Regions from separate parts of the Neptuniibacter marinus genome, predicted to be linked through region 2. Evidence: predicted binding sites of a transcription regulator. Region 2 holds the regulator's gene; the other holds the start of a gene.
What was found. Region 2 encodes FNR, which switches genes on or off when oxygen is low (the NO sensors DNR and NnrR bind a similar motif). Its sites were predicted from a motif close to TTGATNTANATCAA; they were not measured.
Positions count from the first base shown of each region.

Region 1: a site for FNR is predicted at 1,750-1,763, ahead of ACOQOE_RS05280 (bifunctional enoyl-CoA hydratase/phosphate acetyltransferase). Genes of this name have one in related genera too.

Region 1 is NZ_OZ245004.1:1,146,364-1,150,722, reverse strand. It holds gene ACOQOE_RS05290 (PilZ domain-containing protein) at 1-239, opposite strand, end outside; gene ACOQOE_RS05285 (DUF2333 family protein) at 345-1,379, opposite strand; gene ACOQOE_RS05280 (bifunctional enoyl-CoA hydratase/phosphate acetyltransferase) at 1,886-2,821, shown strand; gene ACOQOE_RS05275 (acetate/propionate family kinase) at 2,824-4,002, shown strand; gene ACOQOE_RS05270 (DEAD/DEAH box helicase) at 4,093-4,359, opposite strand, start outside.
Region 2 is NZ_OZ245004.1:2,690,711-2,695,069, forward strand. It holds gene ACOQOE_RS12720 (sulfite exporter TauE/SafE family protein) at 1-205, shown strand, start outside; gene hemN (oxygen-independent coproporphyrinogen III oxidase) at 289-1,677, shown strand; gene fnr (fumarate/nitrate reduction transcriptional regulator Fnr) at 1,750-2,544, shown strand; gene ACOQOE_RS12735 (adenine phosphoribosyltransferase) at 2,711-3,253, shown strand; gene ACOQOE_RS12740 (alpha/beta hydrolase) at 3,355-4,236, shown strand; gene ACOQOE_RS12745 (thioredoxin family protein) at 4,275-4,359, shown strand, end outside.

The DNA of each region.
Region 1 (4,359 bases), 1.5 Mb from region 2:
CCTTTACACCAAAGAACATGACCAATCGTTTTAAATGAAGGATCATTTAACCAAATATCAACCTCAACAGCTTGCCCTGCACTCATTGCTTCAGGTGATTCACATGAAAGTCCACCCACACTAATATCATTTGTTTGAACACAGCGTGGAGCGTAACTCGATAAGCTCTCTGAGCTATAATTAGGTACAGAAAGTTGAATAGGTATTCCTGTAGCATGCCTTATAAAACGGCGAGGCATAACTCTCCCCCCTTTACCTTTAATACATCTCAGTGTAGACCTAATATAAAAAAAGAGAACATAAATGCTCTCTTTTTAGCTCCAAGACACGCTGGCACAGTAGTATTAGCCTTTACTCAATAGGTCTCGCAAATCAATAATTGACGCGTTTGCTCGAGAAATATAATTAGCCATTACCAATGAGTGATTTGCAAAAAGACCAAATCCCCCACCATTTAAGATCATTGGGCTCCATACAGTATCTTGAGTAGCCTCAAGCTCTCGTATAATTTGACGTAAACTTACCCGTGCATTTTTCTTTGCCAGTACCGGCCCAAAATCATGCTCGATCGCTTTCATAATATGTAATAAGGCCCATGCAGATCCCCGTGCCTCAAAGAAGACATCATCGATCTCTAGCCATGCAGTTTTGATTTCGGCCTCGCTCGCGACTACCGTGGACTGTTCCGCCTCGGCATCCCCTGCTAAATCCGTATTCAAACGCTTCTGACCTACACTAGCACTCAAGCGTTGTGACAAACTTCCCAAACGCGTTTGCACATCACCCAACCAGTTATTAAGATTATCTGCTCGAGCAAAAAACTGAGCTTCAGTTTCCTCTTTACTTACCAAAGCAAGTTGATAACTTAACAAGGCATCTAAACCCTCTTCATATTGCGATTCAGACGAAGGGATCAGCCAGCTATTGGCATCAAAGTTGAACTGCGGTTCAGCTACTGTCAGTGCTAAATATTCTACAGATTGAGATTGAGAACGACTAAAATCTTTCCGCATCGCTCTAGCTAAATCGCGGGATTGCACTAATACGCCATACTCCCAGTTACTAATGTTATCTAACCACACACCTGGAGGTGCTATATCATTACTAATATATCCACCCGGCTTATGTAGCAATGTATCAACCAAACGATGTAGGGTGAAAACTGTAGTGTACCCAGTAGTAATCTCTAGACCTCGCTCATCAGCGTCAATCTCTGCTTCAGATATAGGATCAAACGCACTTGGGGTAATACTCCAATAAATACCTAAAGGTATAGAGACAACAATCGTCAATAAAATCGCTGCAAAGAATGCGCGACTTATTTTACCGCCCGGCATGTTATCCCAAAAATCCAAAAACCAATCAATCAATAATCCCATGAAATTTCCTCAACCCATAAAGCGGCTATTACAATCTGACAACCTGATCCAACTCGCTATAACGCACATATTTTGCATTTTAACGTACAAGAAAACTCTATTCTAACAGCCCATAACTTTAGATGCGCACATTAAGTTCTTGCCTTAACAAAGATATATCAACATCACCTAATAAAAAATATTTCCACACTAAATGTTACCTATTTTTTTTATCAGCACTACCCATAAAACTAAACAAAAGAGGCCCTACAAAACAAGTACATATTATTTTAATATTCAACCCAATATTAAGTATTAGGCAAGATACCAAGTAATAATAAAACCTCCTCCTAAGTTTTAAATATTAATATCTTCAAACTCTTAACTTAAAATGACATACATCATTAGAAAAAAATGTTGCAGCGCGTCATAATTAAGCAATAAACTAAAGATATTCTGTTGTTAATACATCGCTTTAGAATAAGTATTGGCATGTTACTTTATGATAAAAAAATCCCGAGGCCTCAATGGTTATTCAAGAAAAACCGCCACTGCATGATCAGTTAGAGTTTTTTATACAACAAGCGGAAAAAGCACGCCCAATTCGCACGGTTGTTGCTCATCCTGTTGACAGTAACAGCCTGATCGGTGCTGTTGAGGCTGCGGAACATAATTTAATTATCCCTACATTAGTTGGCCCAGAAGATAAAATCAGGGCTGTTGCGGAAGAACAGAATCTAAACATAAATGATTTTGAGCTGATTAACACAGAACATAGCCATGCCTCCGCCGAGATCGCTTGCGAGCTAGTAAAGCGTGGTGAATCTGAAGCTTTAATGAAAGGCCACTTAGGTACATCAGAGCTATTACGTGCCGTAGTACATAAGATTAAAGGGATTCGCACTGAACGACGTTTAAGCCATGTCTTTGTCTTTGATGTTCCCAACTACCACAAGCCACTGATTATTACTGATGCTGCCATCAATATCGTTCCAGACCTCCATTGCAAAGCGGACATCACTCAAAACGCTATCGATTTCTGCCATGCTTTAGGTGTTGATATACCTAAAGTAGCCATTTTGTCAGCGGTAGAAAAAGTAAAACCTAATATCCAAAGCACCGTTGATGCTGCAGCGCTGTGCAAAATGTCCGACCGTGGACAGATTACAGGGGGCTTACTCGATGGCCCTTTAGCCTTTGATAATGCTATTTCACGGCAAGCCGCTATTGATAAACATATAGTATCGGAAGTTTCTGGCGATGCAGATATTCTTCTAGCTCCCGACTTGGAAGCTGCCAACATGATAGCTAAGCAATTGATTTATTTAGCCAATGCTAAATCAGCGGGTATAGCTTTAGGGGCGAAAGTGCCGATCATTCTGACTAGCCGAGCAGATAAAACATTGGCTCGTTTAGCTTCTTGCGCCCTTGCATCCCATATGGTTCATCACAAGAATTCATAACTATGAAAACAATTCTGACTGTCAATGGCGGCTCTTCAAGTTTGAAATGCGCCCTTTTTGAATTAAAAGGGAATTCGCTCACACTGCTTTACTGCTTTAAAGTGGGTAATATTTTAAATACAGCCCGCTTTAGAGTTAAAGATGCCAGCGGCACGATACTTGAGCAAAGCACGCCTGATTATCTATCAGTACCGATGGAAGAGCGCCACCAGGCGTGTTTACAAACTATTTTAGACTGGCTAAATCAGCATCTGCCTGAAAGTAGTTCAGTTGCCATAGGCCATCGCGTTGTACATGGCGGAGACCATTTTAGTGAGCCTTGCGTAATAAGCGACGAGATTAAAGCGCAATTAAACGCACTGATTCCTCTTGCGCCGTTACATCAGCCATACAACCTTCGCCTGATTGAAGCTTGTGAATCACTTGCCCCTAACCTGCCGCAAGTTGCCTGTTTCGATACGATGTTTCATAGTAAACAAAGCAACTTAGAAAAAAACTACGCCCTGCCTCGGCAATACACAGACGAAGGCATTCGGCGTTATGGTTTTCACGGCTTATCGTACGAATTTATTCAGCGCCAGCTTAATCAACTCCAGAGTCCATCACTGAATACAGTTGTCTGTCATTTAGGTGCAGGGGCAAGCATGTGTGCTATTAAGCAGGGCGCTTCAGTGGCATCTTCTATGGGGTTTACCGCTGTGGATGGTCTACCTATGGGGAGCCGTTGCGGTAACATTGATCCGGGCGTGCTGCTTTACCTCCAGCGCCAACACCAGATGGATGCCGATGAAATAGAAACACTGATCTACAAGCAAAGTGGCTGGTTAGGTGTGTCAGGAATCAGCTCCGATATGCTCGAACTTCACCGTGCAGAGCAACCAGAAGCCGAAGAAGCTATTGAGATGTTCTGCTATCGCGCCGCCTTAGAAATTGGCCGTTTATCTGCCGCACTAGAAGGCTTAGAACAGATCGTCTTTACCGGCGGGGTGGGTGAAAACGATGCCGATGTTCGACAAAGAATATTAAATCGATGTCGCTGGTTAGGTATAACCTACTCCGAAGATGCTAACCAAAAAAATGAAAATCTCATTAGTTTAAATGATTCAACTGTAACTGTACGCGTTATAGCCACTAATGAAGAAACGATGATTGCGACCCATGTTTTAGAACTTATCTCTTAGCCTAACGATTCACGGCTATGGGCGACGCTATTATGCATAATAACGTCGCCCTATTTTATTTCACTCATTTGTTACTATGCGTTAATCAACTTAGCGTTTCGGTTTACGTGGCGCTTTTTTCTTAACACCCGTGTCTTTCTTCTTTTTCTTACTGCTCGCTGCTTTACCTGAGGCTTTGAGTTTTTTCGGGCCTTTATAATTACCCACTAAACCTTCTATCAATTTACGCCTAAAACGCGTTTTTAGATAACGCTCGATAGAAGACATCAAGTTCCACTCAGTGGCATCGACTAACGACACCGCCTCACCCTCTGCACCTGCACGGCCTGTTCGGCCAATACGGTGTAGATAAACATC
Region 2 (4,359 bases):
GGCATCCGCCGCTGCGGACTGGACCTTAAGCGCACAATTAATGATCGCTTTTGGATTAGGCACCCTGCCCACTATGCTTTTAACTGGTGTTTTAGCACAGCAAGTAAAAACAGTTTTACAACGAAAACTAACAAAACACCTCTCTGGTAGCCTGATTATACTGATGGGACTCTACACGATCCCTTGGCAAGGCATACTGAATTAGCCATAGAGTTAAACCAAGCTTAGTTACTAATAGATTATTTACTGTCAGTGATGGCAGCATTTGAGATAACGAGGGAAAAATTCGTGGATAGCAACCTGATAAAATGGGACTTAGATCTAATCAAGCGATATGACCTTTCGGGTCCACGCTATACATCTTACCCGACAGCCGTTCAGTTCGATCCTGAACTATCTTCCTCGGATTTGGTGACAACGGGACAAAACTCTGCCGACTTAAATGCGCCACTCTCTCTCTATGTACACATTCCATTTTGTGCGCACGTTTGCTACTACTGTGCCTGCAATAAGGTCATTACACGAAATCGTAAGAAAGCACAGCCCTATTTGGATACCCTGTATAAAGAGATGGCTCAGCTTTCCAAATGGTATAATAATGACCGTCAGGTCACTCAGCTTCACTGGGGCGGCGGTACGCCTACTTTCATTAGCCATGAGCAGATGAGAGAGTTAATGCAGCAGATGCGGGCTAATTTTAATCTACTAGATGATGACTCCGGCGATTACTCTATTGAGATAGATCCAAGAGAAGCCACTGAAGAAACAATCCAAGTATTAAGAGAGATCGGTTTTAATCGCATTAGCTTAGGCTTACAAGATATAGACCCTAAGGTGCAAGAAGCTGTTAACCGTGTGCAATCGGTTGAACAAACCTCTGCCATTTTAGAAGAAGCTCGCCGCCAAGGCTTCCGCTCACTTAACCTTGATCTTATTTATGGCCTACCCTATCAAACATTTGATGGCTTTAACGAGACATTAGATACTGTTATTGAGATGAACCCAGATCGGCTCTCTGTATTTAATTATGCTCATTTGCCCGATCGTTTTAGGCCACAGCGTCATATTGATGAATCCACTTTACCAAGTCCTGAAACAAAACTTGCGATTCTCGAATCTACCATTAGCAAACTATTAGCAGCTGGCTATGTCTATATAGGCATGGATCACTTTGCTAAACCTGATGATGAATTAGCTATTGCGCAAAACACGGGAAAACTACACAGAAATTTCCAAGGCTACACAACACATTCTGAATGTGACCTCGTTGCCATGGGTGTATCTGCCATTAGTCAAATTGGTTCTGTGTACTATCAAAACCAGCATGAGATGCAAGCTTATACAGATGCAGTAGAAAGCGAAAAGCATGCAATTAAACGCGGCGTAAGCTTAACCCCAGATGACATTATACGCCGCCATGTCATCACTCATCTTATTTGCCATTTCGAATTAGAAAAAGCACCAATAGAGCAGCGCTTCGGTATCCAATTCGATCAGTACTTTGCTGATGCCCAACAAGAGCTAAGCGCTTTTACCTCCGATGGTCTCATTCAAATGGACACAAAACGCATTACCGTATCACCCGCCGGTCGGTTACTAATTCGTAGAATATGTATGGCTTTTGATGCTTATATACCAAAAGACATTAGCTCACAGCGATTCTCACGGATTATTTAACTTCCCGTATTTACAGAAATATTACATAATCAAAATGTAGCCACTCGATTATAACGACAACAGGAATGTATTATGAGTGATAACAAGACAAACGAAGGGAAGCTGCGTAGTTTGCAGCAGGTTAGCTGTAACACTTGTAGTCTTAGCTCATTATGTCTCCCCGTTTCGCTTAATATGACAGAGATGGAACGGTTAGATAGAATTATCGATAAAAGTCGACCATTAAAAAAAGGTGATCACCTATTTAACCAAGGTTCTGAGTTCACTGACGTGTATGCGATTCGAGCAGGAACCGTCAAAACCTACACCATCACAAATGAAGGTGAGGAACAGATCACTGGGTTCTATTTTCCAGGCGAATTGGTTGGCATGAGCGGATTTGATAGCAACGAATACCCTGTCTCGGCAAAAGTACTAGAGACAACAACCGTTTGCGAAATTCCATTTGAACGCCTCGATGATCTGTCGGGGCAACTACCGGAACTACGCCGCCAACTCTTACGCACTATGAGCAAAGAGATTCGCGAAGAACAACAAATGATGCTTCTTTTATCAAAGAAAAATGCAGAAGAGCGTGTAGCAACATTTTTGGTAAAAATTTCGCAACGCTTTAAAGCTCGCGGCTATTCTGAAACTAGCTTCCGCCTGTCCATGTCGCGTAATGAGATTGGTAATTACTTAGGCTTAGCCGTCGAAACTGTCAGCCGTATTTTCACACGTTTCCAGAAAGCCAATTTACTGCGCGTTGAAGGCAAAGAAGTTCATATAGAAGATATAGAACAACTCTACAGATTATCTGGAGAGGTTATAGAAAGCGATACCGCTGAACCAGTAAGTGCGCAATGTGGTAAAAATGGTCACTGCTGAGTCATATAATATATAAAACAAAAGAGCACCGGCATATTGACTACCGGTGCTCGTCAGTCGCACAAAAAGTAGCCATCTCAATGTGTAACCCAACGGGTTCATTAGAGCTTTACCTCCCCTAAAATGCATTGAGCCAAATCAACAAGCTGTTTCCAAGGAGTTTTTAATGTCATACGACGAATGTTATGTGAAGTCAGTTATTCGAACCATCCCTGACTGGCCTGAACCTGGCGTACAGTTCCGTGACATAACCCCCCTGTTTAAAGATCCAAAAGCATTACGCATGATCTCTGACGCTTTTATTCAGCGTTATGTTGATAGTGATATTACTCATATCGCCTGCATTGATGCCAGAGGCTTTTTGATCGGCTCTATTATCTCCTACCATCTAAATATTCCCTTAGTTCTCGTCCGTAAAAAAGGGAAGCTTCCAGGCCAAACAATCGAACAAGAATATAAGCTGGAATATGGCACAGCGACAGTTGAAATGCAGGTTGATGCAGTTACTTCTGGAGACAAAGTTTTAGTTTTTGACGATTTAATCGCTACAGGCGGAACAATACTTGCGGCCTGCAGCATTATCAAAAAATTGGGAGCATCAGTATCAGAAGCCGCTGCACTTATTGACCTACCCGACCTTCAAGGTTCCAGTAAAATCCAAGATGCCGGCGTCCCAGTACATACGCTTCTAGCCTACGAAGGCCTTTAAACACTACAAGTGACCTCTAATAGAACACTGAAACGGCTTGCATATTTCTTTTAAGAATATCATTATAACTTAATTGATGAACAAGCTGTTTAGGTATTTCTATGCTCCGTATTATTATCGCCCTATTCCTTGCTAGCAGCCTTCTTAACTCCAGCAACCTATATGCAGAAGAGATCACACTAAAATATAAGCATCTCGACTTAAATGCCAACCTGTACCTGACAGAAGAGAACGGTTTTAACAATATACTTCTCATCACCCACGGCACACTCGCCCACAATGGCATGGAGATCATTGCCACATGGCAAGAGCTACTGGCTGATGAAGGCATGAGTAGCCTAGCTATCAATTTAAGTTTAGGTCTTGATAATCGGCATGGTATGTACGACTGTAAAACGCCCCACACCCATAAGCATACCGATGCAATTCATGAAATAGCTGCTTGGGTAGACTGGCTTAAAGCACAAGGCAGCCAAGCAATAATATTAGCCGCCCACTCACGAGGAGGAAATCAAACAGCTTGGTATGCGGATACACACTCAGACCCCGCTATAAAAGGACAAATTTTAATTGCTCCGCAAACTTGGTCAGAACAAGATGAAACAGCGAGTTACACCAAACGCTACCAACACCCACTGCAAGCTCAGCTAGAAAAAGCAATGCAATTAACGCCAAATGACATGCTTATCCATACAGATTTTATCTACTGTGAAGATACACAAGTAGCAGCTGCAAGTTTTGTAAACTACTACCAAGCCAACCCTCGCTTTGATACCCCAGCGCTTTTATCTAAAACGACACTACCAACACTGGTCTTTAGTGGCAGTGAAGATACAATCGTCAACGGTCTATTTGAAAAAATGGAAGCATTAAACAACGATGTGGTACAAAATGTTCAAATTGAGGGGGCTGACCACTTCTTTCGAGACCTTTATATGGATGAAGTTACCGAACATAGTTTAGAATTCATCGAACAACTATAAACACTCAGCCGCGACCTGGAATACACGCCGAAATTTACATGTTTAGATTACTAGCAACCTTTTGTTTAATAACCAGCCAAGCTCTCTGGGCTGTAGAGATACCTAAAACAAAAGACTTACAAC